3 regions of the Planococcus sp. NCCP-2050 genome follow, and region 1 is predicted to be linked to each of the others. Evidence: riboswitches for the same ligand, from Rfam matches in the RefSeq annotation. Region 1 holds a riboswitch; each other region holds the start of a gene.
What was found. Region 1 has a riboswitch for lysine ahead of NFU07_RS12385 (aspartate kinase). Riboswitches for the same ligand answer to the same signal wherever they lie in the genome.

Region 1 (4,217 bases):
TTTTTCGGATTGCGTGATTCCCCAAGTGACTAAGAATGACCAGAAGCCGTTAGCCAAGTGGAAAGTCGCTGCTGTAACACCCACAATATAAAACGCTAACATTAATGGGTTGCTCAAGATATTTTCCATCATATTGAAATCTGCTTCCGCTGCATTGCCGATCGCAACTTGGAAACGAGTTTCAAAGACGTGCCATGCAATGAAGATCACTAGGAAAACACCTGTGTAACGCTGAGCAACAAACAAAATGTTGCGCATGTAGCTGTACTTACCTGGGTTATGCTTAGACGTGAACGCTATGTATACACCGTAGAATGCATGATACATCAACGGCAAATAAATAACGAAGATCTCTAAGAAAATAACAAACGGCAAGTTCGCCATGAAGTGAGAAGCTTTGTTGAAAGAAGCTTCACCTTGTGTAGCAAAATGGTTGACGATTAGATGCTGCGTCAAGAACAGCCCTACTGGAATGATTCCTAGTAATGAGTGTAACCTGCGCATTAAAAATTCACGATTGTCCAAAACTTTTACCTCCCTCAAGCAATAATACGCAGAAAAAAGAGCAAACGATATGTTACGAAAGCATCCATTGACTGCAACCAACATCATGATACAATAATATGACATATTTATTGTACTCCGCCCCAATTGGAGCGTCAAGGCAACTAGCATATTTCTAAGTGATTCTTACTATTAATTTATTATACTGAAAGTGGGTTTGACATGACTGTAAAAGATGCTGAAACCGATCAGGAGTTCGGTTATGAAATTATACGGGACTATGTATTATCAGAAGTTCTAGGGCAGCACGAAGCCGATATCCTTTACTGGGCCGGGAAATCGCTTGCCCGCAAATTCCCTCTTTTCGCGATGGAAGAAGCACCTGATTTTTTTAGCCAAGCGAATTTTGGCCAATTGTCCTTGGAAAAGGCCGGCAAGGATGAAACCACCTATACACTCCACCCCAACAAAATCGAAAATCGTTGCTTTAAGCTTGAAGCCGGATTTCTGGCTGAACAAAAACAGAAATTGGGCGGTTTTTTGACAGAAGCCTACGAAGAAGTCCTTCCAAAAAAGAATTTAGTGCGGATTACTTTGAAAACGGATCTGCGGGAAAAAGCATAATCTCACTTTTCGAACATTCACTTAATCTTTCCATGAGAAAACCCCGATTCCATTTATCGGGGTTTTCTTTTTTATTCATCTAAACCAAAGGCTCTGTGCAAAGCATTGGCTGATTTTTGCATTTCAACAAGCGGCACAACGACCGATACTTTAATCTCTGAGGTGCTGACCATCTTCACTGGAATTTCTTCCAGGCGCAGAATATCGAACATTTGCGCTGCAACCCCCGGATTTGAAACCATGCCAGAACCGACGATGGAGACTTTCGAGAGGCCTAATTCAAATTCGCAAGAGACAAAACCGATTTCCTCTTTGTATTGTTCGAGCACACGGCGCGCTTCTTCCAGACTTTCTTCTTTGATGGAAAAAGAAACGGACGGCGGGAACGCATCCGTGATGCTTTGGACGATGATGTCTACATCGATGTGATGTTCAGCAAGCTTTGTAAAGATATTTGCCAATGATCCATTGAACGGTTTTTTATATGTGACTGTCACACGTGCAATTCCTTTTTCGAATGCGACGCCTCTGACAATAAGATTTTTTTCCACAGTGACCACCTCTTGTATAATTGTGCCGGGTTCATCGGAATAACTTGCTCTGACCGATAGGGAAACCTGGTTGTTTTTCGCAAATTCAACTGCCCGAGGGTGCAAGACGCCAGCACCAAGATTGGCCAGTTCCAGCATTTCATCATATGAAATCTGCTCGAGCTTCCGGGCACCGCTGACAAAACGCGGATCAGATGTATAAACACCGTCGACATCCGTGTAAATATCGCAGCGGTCTGCCTTTAATGCAGCTGCCAGCGCCACCGCTGTCGTATCCGACCCTCCGCGCCCGAGTGTCGTAATGTTGCCGATTTTATCAACGCCTTGGAATCCGGCAACTACACAGAAATAGCCATTGTCCAACACCTTTTCCAACCGATCTGTATGGATCTGTTCAATGCGTGCATTGCGCGGCACTGATTCTGTTTCAATGCCCGCTTGCCAACCGGTAAACGACAAAGCTTCATGGCCAAGCGCTTTAAATGCCATGGCGAGCAGTGAAATGGTCACCTGTTCCCCTGTAGCTAGCAGCATGTCCATCTCCCGCTTCGGCGGTTCTGCTGATATCTCACTTGCCAATCCCAGCAATGTATCGGTCGTTTTCCCCATCGCAGATACGACGATTACGACTCTACTGCCTTTCTCTTTTTCAGCAATAGCTCTTTCCGCGACTCCGATAATTTTTTCCGGAGTTGCGACTGATGTTCCTCCAAATTTCATGACTACCGTTTTCATTCCATTCACTCCCACATTTTTTCGATGTGGCCCTCAACATGAAAAGCAAAGACTGAATATAGCTTTGCCTGCCAATAAAAAAAGGCAGCTCACCGAGTTACCGGCAAACTACCTCTTTAGCATGTACGAATACGAAAAACGTCCATGTGAGATAGCCCTCCAGAGATAAACTCTGACAGCCCTGCACTTATTAAATGCAGGACCAGCATGCGAGTTGCAAACTTCAACACACTTCGGCGGGCGTCCCTTTCCCCATCCTTCATCGATTTTGCAAATCTCCGAATGGCTACTATTGACGTCCGCACCTCTATCATCACTTTTCCAAGTGATTCAATTATTCTTCTACGATAACATGTTACTACTCGGTTGACAATGTCTCATTTTGAAAATGCTGATAAATCGTTTGAGACAAGCCTTCCGGCATCCCCGCCTCTTTTAACTCTTCAATTGACGCTTCTTTGATGCGTTTGACGGAGCCGAAATGCTTCAGCAATTGCTGTTTGCGCTTAGGTCCGACGCCTTGCAGCCCATCAAGCGCTGACTGAATCGAGTTTTTGCCGCGCAGCTGCCGGTGGAAAGTTATGACGAAACGGTGAACTTCGTCCTGAATTCGCTGCAGCAGATAAAAAGCTTCGCTCGTACGTTTCAGCGGCACGACTTCGACTGGATTTCCGTAGAGAAGCTGTGAAGTTTGGTGCTTTGCATCTTTTGCAAGGCCCGCAATTGGAATAGACAAGCCCAGTTCGTCTTCGATAATTTCCCGAGCCGATTCCATCTGCCCTTTCCCTCCATCGATCACGATCAAATCAGGAAGCGGCAGCCCGTCCCGTAAAACTCGCGTATAGCGCCGGCGAATAACTTCACGCATTGCTGCATAGTCATCCGGCTTTGAAGCGCTTCTGGTTTTGTATTTGCGATAATCTTTTTTAGACGGTTTCCCGTCCACAAATGCCACCATGGCAGAAACTGCATCCGCTCCTTGGATATGGGAGTTATCGAATGCTTCAATGCGAAGCGGCGTTTCAATATTCATCGCCTCGCCAAGTTCTACGCAAGCACCGACTGTGCGTTCTTCCTGGCGTTCAAGCAATTGGAATTTCTCTTTGATGGCGATTTCCGCATTTTTCTTTGCCAAAGCCACCAAATCTTTTTTCTTGCCGCGCTGCGGAATAAGGACACGCATATCCAGCCATTCACGCACCAATTCAGCATCTTCGCCTTCCGGCAATAAAATTTCATTCGGCTTTACATGGTTCGATTGTTCATAAAATTGACCGAGGAAAGTCATGAACTCTTCTTTAGGGTCCCGGTAAAGCGGAAATAAAGAAACATCCCGTTCAATCAGCTTGCCTTGGCGGACGAAAAAGACCTGTACACACATCCAGCCTTTATCAATTGCATAGCCAAAGACATCCCGGTTCGTAAAGTCATTCATCGTCATTTTCTGTTTTTCCATGACTGTTTCAATATGGGAAATTTGATCACGGTATTCCTTCGCCCGCTCAAACTCCAAATTTTCAGCAGCTTCGGACATTTTTTCAACGAGGTCTTGCTTCACTTCGCGGAATCCGCCATTTAAAAAGCGTGAAATATCATCGATCATTTCCTGGTAAGTTTCTTTTTCAACCGGTTTTACACACGGTGCCAAGCATTGCCCCATATGATAGTACAGGCAAGCACGGTCCGGCATCGTATGGCATTTGCGAAGCGGATACAGCCGGTCGAGCAATTTCTTTGTTGCACTCGCTGCATACGCATTCGGATAAGGGCCAAAATACTTTCCTTTATCGCGCTTTACTTGCC
Region 2 (4,217 bases), on a different contig from region 1:
AAAGAAATCAGCGAAGCAGCCAAGCTACTGGAGAAATCAACGGAACGGGTGTATGTTGTCTTCAACAACAATTCAGGAGGCCATGCCGCTGGTGACGCAAAGCAATTCCAGCAAATGAACGGCTTGGAATTTAACGGCTTATCACCGAAGCAGCTCGATTTATTTGACGGAGGGTTTTAATGGTCTTCTTGCTGATTGCGCTTGTCGGTTTGCTTTCAGGCATCGTTGGCGCATTAATCGGACTCGGCGGCGGTGTAATCTTAGTGCCTGCTATGCTTTTTCTCGGCACTTCTTTCATCTTTTTCCCAGAACTCCCGCCTCAGAAAATCGTCGGACTTTCTGTCGTCATGATGATTTTCACAGGTCTGTCCTCTACGCTTTCCTATATGAAAGTCAAAACGGTGGATTATCGGAGCGGGCTGATTTTCTTCGCTGGCAGCGTACCAGGAACCATCATTGGTGCTTTTGTCAATAAAAGCCTGGATCTCCCTTCGTTTCAATTGTATTTTGGATTTTTATTAGTTTTTCTGGCTTTGCTGTTATTGGTGAAAGACCGCTTAAAAGCAGTGCGGTGGTTTGTGCAAAATGGACGCAATTTCACGTTCCGGGATTCGATGAATAAGGAATACGTATACGGCTATCCTGTATGGTTTGCACTTCTTCTGACATTTGCCGTCGGATTTGCATCCGGCTTATTCGGCATCGGTGGAGGATCGATCATGGTGCCGGCAATGATTCTTCTTTTTCTATTCCCTCCGCATGTAGCGGTCGGGACTTCGATGTTCATGGTGTTTTTATCGGCTATTGTAAATTCCATTACCCATATTTCACTCGGCAATGTGCCTTGGCTTTACACATTAGCAGTCGTTCCCGGTGCTTATATCGGTGCTAAAATAGGGGCCGCGTTAAATAAAAAATTGAATTCCGATACGCTCGTCGTTATTTTGCGGATTGCTTTATTGGTTCTCGGACTGCGGTCTATTTATGAAGGAATATTTAGTTCTTAAAGAGGTGTAAGTCATGGGTGAAACCCTTCACATTTATCATACAAACGATGTGCATAGCCATTTTTCAAATTGGCCGCGCATCCGGTCGCTGCTAAAAGAGCGAAAGCGTTGGCACGAAGAAGCAGGGGATATGTGCCTTATTCTTGATATTGGTGACCACGTTGACCGTTCGCATCCTTTCACTGAAGGGACTTCAGGGAAAGGGAATATCGAATTATTGAATGATGCAGGCTACGATGCTGTGACCATCGGCAATAATGAAGGCATCACCTTGGCTAAGGAAGAGCTTGACGCGCTTTATCAGCAAGCTGATTTTGACGTCATCGTCTCGAACTTGTTTGAATTGGACGGCAGCCGGCCGAATTGGGCGAAACCTTTTCATCTAGTGGAAGCAAAGAGCGGCTTGAAAATTGGGTTGGTTGGGGCTACTGCAGAGTTTACGCCGTTTTACCGGCGACTGGGCTGGACCGTAACCGACGCAAAGGATTCTATAGTCCAGGCGGTTGAGGCCATAAAAGATCAAGCCGATCTCATTATCTGTCTGTCGCATCTCGGCATCAAAGAAGATGAGCAATTGGTGGAGTTATGCCCGGAAATCGATGTATTGCTCGGAGCCCATACGCATCATATTTTCCATGAGGGCAAAATGATCGGAAATACGATGCTTGGAGCAGCCGGCAAATTCGGCATCTATATTGGACATATTACAGTCGATCTTCAAAGCGGCGAAAAACAAGCGGAATTGATTGAGACTGCTATGCTCCAAAGTGTCGAAGAAGATTTTGATGATTTGCTGATTGCGCAAGGAAAAGAGCAATTAAATGATCCGATTTTCTATAATGAGCAAGTGCTTGACGCAGATTGGTTCAAAGACTCGAAACTCGCAGAATTGTTCGGGGAAGCGATGTTAGATTTTTCAGGAGCGGATTGCGCCATTTTCAATGCGGGGCTCTTTATGGAGAATATGCCGCTTGGAACAGCAACGCGCTATGATTTCCATAAGATGCTTCCACATCCGATTAATCCTTGCCTGATCGAATTGACAGGCGCTGAACTGAAAGAAATCTTTCTTCAATCCTTGAACGCTGAGTGGCCGACTATTGAATTGAAAGGGATGGGTTTTCGTGGGGCGGTGTTCGGCAAAATGATCCGCATCAACTTATCCATGGAAAATCATCAATTATTCATTGGCGGCATTCCGGCAAATCCAGAGGAAAGTTATAAATTGATTACTTTGGATATGTTCACTTTTGGTTATTTTTTCCCTTCATTAAAACGGGCGCCTAAGAAATACTTCATGCCTGAATTCCTGCGGGATGTTTTCAGCCAGTATTTTAGAAGCAAAGCACTTAAGTGAGTGAATATTCAAAGTATAAACTCATTTGATTTTCAAAAAAATATCGGCTATGCTAACTAAGAAATGAATTATATCGATGGGTAGAGGCTGCGGAATTTATCAGTACAATGCGCGAGTTTGACAACGTTGAACGCATTCGAAAGGAAATTTTGCCGAAGTTCTTTTTTCACAGTCAATGGAAAAAGGGCTGGGGTCATTCTGAAGAAGAATGGCACTGTCATTTGTGCTTTGCACAAATGAAGAGCTACAGGGATGTTTGATGTATTATCACACAGACGAATTGTAGAAGGCTGATTGTACCCTAACGGAGACAATCAGCCTTTTTTCTCTTCCATCCTACAAAAAAGGAGGATTTTTCATGGAGAACACGATTTTTTCAATCTTGCCGCCAATTATCGCCATTGCAATGGTGCTATTAACGCGGCGCGTGCTGCTGTCTCTTGGAGCCGGGATTGTCGCTGCAGCATTTATCTATACCTCATTTGCTCCGGTAGCCGCTTTAAAAGAGCTTTACACGTCTTTTGCAGTTATTTTCTGGGATGAAGGCTTTAATGCTTATAATGTTTTCATTATTCTTTTCCTACTGCTTTTAGGAATCATTACCGCTTTCGTCAGCTTATCTGGAGGAAGCCATGCTTTTGCTGAGTGGGCATCGACTCGGATCAAGTCGAGAAGAGGAGCAAAAGTTGTTACGGTCTTATTAGGCATTGTCATTTTCATTGACGACTACTTTAATGCACTCGCTGTAGGGCAAGTCGCACGCCCGATTACAGACCGCTACAAAGTCTCTCGCGCGAAACTCGCTTACTTTATCGATTCTACAGCCGCGCCTGTCTGCGTTATTTCGCCAGTATCGAGTTGGGGCGCAGCCATTATCGGAATCGTAGCCACCATATTAGCGGGGCAAACGTACGTCGAGTCTTCCGCTTTGGAAGCGTTCATTTGGATGGCACCGATGAACTTCTATGTGGTTGCTTCTCTTGCAATTGTCTTTTTTGTCGCAATCCGTGACGTAGACTTTGGCGAGATGAAAAAGCATGAAACCTTAGCCCTTACAAAAGGCCAATTATTCGATCCGAAAAAAACGATTCCGGGTGAAATGAAAGAAGAATTTCCAAGCCATTCCCATGGCCGGGTTCTGGATTTATTATTACCGATTTTCGTATTGGTCGTAGGAACTGTCAGTGCAATGATGTGGACCGGCTATCAAAATGCGGAACAAGTTTTTGATATCTGGCTGATTTTTGAGAATACGGATGTGCCTGCTTCTCTTCTAGTGGGCGGTGTATTGGGTGCACTAACTTCCGTCATTCTGTACTTGCTGCAAATGCGTAAAAACGAAACAGCCAATGCCGGTTGGGTAGCAAAAGGAATTTTGGCTGGAGTTAGATCGATGTTGGGTGCAGTGATGATTCTTATCTTCGCTTGGTCATTGACTTATCTGATCGATAGTCTTGAGACCGGAAAATATTTAGCAGATGTTGTTACCGAAGCTAATATGCCAACTTCAATTCTTCCGGTTTTGCTGTTTTTGCTAGCAGGCATCATGGCATTTTCTACAGGAACATCTTGGGGTTCATTCGGGATCTTGCTGCCAATTGCTGGGCAGATTATGTCTCAAGCTGAACCGGAATTATTATTGCCGACGCTTTCAGCGGTTTTAGCAGGTGCTGTATTCGGCGATCATTGTTCGCCGATTTCAGATACGACGATCCTTTCCTCTACAGGAGCAGGAAGCAATCATATGGACCATGTGATTACCCAGTTGCCTTATGCTATTACAGCCGCGTTAATTGCTGCGGTAGGGTATATTGTCATAGGGTTCACAAACTCACTTTTACTGTCTTTAGGCG
Region 3 (4,217 bases), on a different contig from region 1:
TACATGGGCCGCTCCAAGAACCGCCACGATTTTTTCGCCGGGAGCCTCTTTGATCTTCTGGGCTAGATATTGGTCCCGCTCATCGATAAGCGGTTTTTTCAACTTTGGAAAAGACTGCGTGAAATCATCCAAGACCGCGTTTAACGTATCCTGCGATTTCATCTTTTCTAGGTCTTCCTCTGAAATGGTTTCTTTGCTGAAGATGCTGAAAAACACCGAAGTCAGAAGCTGCGCTTTACCCATGACACCAAGATTCCCCCAAATCCGCGAGAAAGTCACTTGGATATTCCGGTCAGCCAGCACTAATTCAGCGCCTGTGTCTTTTGCCGATTCAATGCCTTGAATCATTTCCTGTCCCGGTTTGATGTCGAATTGATCAGCCAACCGGTTCTGGAAAGAAGAAATGGCCAAGTTCATCAATAATAGACTGGCTTTCTTTTCTTTTAACACTTTGAAGATGTCCGTTTCTTTCCATTTGCTATTTTCAGTAACGGACTGGTAACGCTGTGCATCCAACTCGATGCAAACCGAATCCGGGCGTTCCTGTTCAATGACGGTTTTTACTTGTTCCGCACTTTGCCGGGAAACGTGGGCCGTACCGATTAAAACAATCTCGCGGCCGTCCAGCTGGATGCGTGTAATATTTTCTTCCTGCATGAATTTACTTCCTTTATAGAACCTAATTTCCCCTCGCGCACTGCGTGAAAAGACTGTCTATTTCAATAATGAATCACATTGCCAAAAATATCAATGCCCGACTCTTCAGTTCTTCAATTTTCACGGATCCCCCGTCACAAATCATTTGCGTTGAAGGTATCCCCGGCTTGAAGGTTACCGGCTTCAAAGCCTTTGTAGAACCAGTTCTTGCGCTGTTCAGAAGTGCCGTGCGTGAAACTTTCAGGCACGACGTAGCCGCGCGAGCGCTGCTGGATCGTATCATCTCCGACTGCACTTGCAGCAGTCAACGCTTCATCCAAATCCCCTTCTTCGAGAAGGTCCATCCCTTGTGCATGGTGGGCCCAGACGCCGGCATAATAATCCGCTTGAAGCTCGAGCTTCACTTGCAGCTTATTGTATTCCTCTTCACTCAATTGATTTCTGAGCGGCTGGACTTCTTTCATGACCCCGAGCAAGTTCTGCACATGGTGCCCGACCTCATGGGCGATTACGTAAGCCATCGCGAAATCACCGGGTGCTTGGAACTGATTCTGAAGCTCTTCATAAAAACTGAGGTCGATGTATAATTTCTGGTCTCCCGGACAATAAAACGGTCCGACTGCAGCCCCTGCTGTTCCGCAAGCAGAATTTACACTGCCATCGAAAAGCACTAAGGTCGGCTCCACGTATTCCATCCCTTCCTCTTCAAAAACCTGCGCCCATACCGTTTCCGTATCCGCCAAGACAACTGCCACAAAATCGGATAGCTCTGCTTCCTGCTCGGTTTCCACGTAAGGTTCGTTTGTCTGCGTTTCGCCTGAATCTAAGCCATTCAATATCGCTCCTGGATCTCCGCCAAGAAATGCAACAAGCAGAACAATCAGCAATCCGCCAATTCCGCCGCCGGCAACTAGCTTACCGCCGCCTCCCGACCCACGCCTGTCTTCTACATTTCCACTCGCTTTTCTGCCTCGCCACTTCATCAAACCACTCCTTCAACAACCTCTTTCTCCCGTTATACCCCTATTTACAAGTTTTCAAATCAATACACGGAAAGCCGGTATATCAAGAACCGTTCCCGAAGATTCTTTCCGGAAGCAGGCAATTCAATTTCTTCAGCCACTTCAAACGGAGTCCGCTGCGCCAAATAATCGATAAAGTCATCGGACGGGAAAAATAAGATCAAGTCCATCTCCCTCGTTCTTTGTTCATATGATTTCATAATGTTATTGACGACCGCGATGAAAATCTGTACAGAAAAGGGATTGAAGAAATAGAATTTATTATCCGTTTCCTGCACCTTGTATTCCTCAGCCAAACACTGGATAAATTGGATTCCGCCTCCTGTTTTCCGTTTCTTTTCATAAGCCTGTAAATTTTCTAGCGCCTGCCGATGAAAATGGGGATCCATTTCTATCCCGGTAGTTTGGGCTCCGAAGCGGTGATGAATGTAAAAGTTCAATCGCCCTTTCCCGCTGCCAAAATCGACGAGCCGATCCGAAGAAGATAAGGAGTACCGGTCGAACAATTGATCAAGAAGCGAATAAGGCGTCGGTTCATAGCGATTGTGATGAATCGATTCGGGAAACCCTTGCTGGATTTCCGACGTTTGGATAGTTAGTTCCTTGTCTCTTCGTTGTTCTTCCATAACACATCTCCTTTCTTTTTAACTAAATCAAATCAGCATGGCTTGCAATATTCCATTATTTTTGATATGGTCTAGCTAATTCAATATTTTCTTGCCCGGATATTCCGGGTGAGGATAGAGGTGCAAAGACCATCAGTACGCTTACCGAGGAGTATGGGATCCGTTGACGTATGCTGAAAGGGGAATTTGCCGAAGCGATGAAAGGCTCATACTAGCTATCGCTGGTTCTGCATTGAACAAATGCTGAACTGTCATATAGGAAACTATATGGAGGGCTATCTGACACAAAGAAACAAACGCATGACATTGTTTCTATGGCAGCAACGAGACCCTCGTTGCTGCTTTTTGTTTGTTAATGACCGACCCGTTTACCTCTAAAAGCAAACCAAAAAAACGAGAAAAGGGTGGTACGATGAATTTCGGACAAGTAGTGACAGCAATGGTGACGCCATTCGACGCACAAGGTGATATAGATTTTCAGGCAACCAAAAAACTAGTGGAGCATTTGATCGCGAACGGCACGGACGCGCTAGTCGTAGCCGGCACAACCGGTGAATCTCCTACGCTGTCAACGGATGAAAAAATTGAGCTATTTAAGTTTGTGGTTAAAATAACCGACGGACGCATCCCGGTCATTGCAGGCACAGGCTCTAACGATACGCGTTCTTCGATTTCGCTCACGCGCGCAGCAGAAGAAATCGGCGTGGACGGCGTCATGCTCGTGACCCCATATTACAATAAACCTTCCCAGGAAGGCATGTTCCAGCATTTCCAAGCAATCGCCGCCTCAACGTTCCTGCCTGTGATGCTTTATAATATTCCAGGGCGTAGTGTCGTGAACCTGTCTCCTGAAACCACCATTCGCCTGTCTGCCATCAAAAACATCGTGGCGATAAAAGAAGCCAGCGGCGATCTGGATGCAGCAGCGGCAATTATTGAAAATACACCGGCTGACTTTGCGGTTTACAGCGGCGATGACGGCTTGACCTTGCCAATGCTTTCAATCGGCGGAAAAGGCATCGTTTCGGTCGCAGCCCATATTATCGGGAACGATATGCAAGAAATGATTACCCTGTTCAAAGGCGGCAATGTCCAAGAAGCGGCAGCTCTTCACCGTAAACTCTTGCCGGTGATGCATGCGTTATTTGCGGCGCCAAACCCGGTGCCTGTAAAAACAGCCTTGAACTTAAGCGGCATAGAAGTTGGCGGTGTGCGTTTGCCAATGATCCCATTGAATGAGCAGGAACAGCAAGCTCTTCAGCACGTGCTTTCGGAAAGTCCAGCTAATCTTTCTAAACTTTAAATCCATTTCATTCAACGAAAAAACTGCTGAAGCAGCTTGATGCTTCAGCAGTTTTTTATGGATTGGCAGTAAGTTTTTTAAACGTTTGTTTCAAGCTGCCGCCAAGCGAAAGCTGGCTGACATCGATTCCCAGGCTGATCATCGTCTGTGCCATTTCCGGACGGATGCCGGTCAGCATGCTGTGCACGCCGACCAGCCTTAATGACTGGGTCACTCGGATAATCTGTTCTGCTACTACCGCATCGACTTTAACGACCCCGGACAAATCAATAATCAAGGTTAAGATTTTTAAACGACTGGCTTCCAGTAAGGTCTTTTCCAATATGTACTGAGCCCGATCGATATCAATTTCTCCAATCAATGGCAAAATAGCGATTTGATCGTTTACAGGCACTACCGGGGCAGACAATTTCATGAATTCGTCCCGAGCCTCCCTTAAGCTCTTCTGGTATGAATTGATATAGGCAAAGCTATAGGAATAAGCAGCGTGATCCAAAAGTGTATGAAAGTACTCCATGATTTCAAAAAGGTGCTCGAGTTTGATTTGATTGCGCATCGCTTCGGTCTTAATGATTTTGCCGATATGCTTTCGGTAAAGGGATGTCTCTG

Region 2: linked by a shared signal. The riboswitch ahead of NFU07_RS15555 (Na+/H+ antiporter NhaC family protein) and the one ahead of NFU07_RS12385 (aspartate kinase) in region 1 are both predicted to bind lysine.
Region 3: linked by a shared signal. The riboswitch ahead of dapA (4-hydroxy-tetrahydrodipicolinate synthase) and the one ahead of NFU07_RS12385 (aspartate kinase) in region 1 are both predicted to bind lysine.

The regions. Positions count from the first base shown of each region.
Region 1 covers NZ_BRCX01000003.1:166,809-171,025, reverse strand. The annotation lists gene NFU07_RS12395 (succinate dehydrogenase cytochrome b558 subunit) at 1-504, opposite strand, end outside; gene NFU07_RS12390 (YslB family protein) at 727-1,128, shown strand; gene NFU07_RS12385 (aspartate kinase) at 1,200-2,414, opposite strand; lysine riboswitch at 2,559-2,732, opposite strand; gene uvrC (excinuclease ABC subunit UvrC) at 2,773-4,217, opposite strand, start outside.
Region 2 covers NZ_BRCX01000006.1:35,970-40,186, reverse strand. The annotation lists gene NFU07_RS15570 (DUF72 domain-containing protein) at 1-180, shown strand, start outside; gene NFU07_RS15565 (sulfite exporter TauE/SafE family protein) at 180-1,007, shown strand; gene NFU07_RS15560 (bifunctional metallophosphatase/5'-nucleotidase) at 1,021-2,364, shown strand; lysine riboswitch at 2,438-2,619, shown strand; gene NFU07_RS15555 (Na+/H+ antiporter NhaC family protein) at 2,723-4,217, shown strand, end outside.
Region 3 covers NZ_BRCX01000001.1:1,510,167-1,514,383, forward strand. The annotation lists gene NFU07_RS07400 (TraB/GumN family protein) at 1-657, opposite strand, end outside; gene ypfJ (KPN_02809 family neutral zinc metallopeptidase) at 792-1,640, opposite strand; gene NFU07_RS07410 (class I SAM-dependent methyltransferase) at 1,700-2,305, opposite strand; lysine riboswitch at 2,413-2,591, shown strand; gene dapA (4-hydroxy-tetrahydrodipicolinate synthase) at 2,718-3,608, shown strand; gene NFU07_RS07420 (STAS domain-containing protein) at 3,664-4,217, opposite strand, start outside.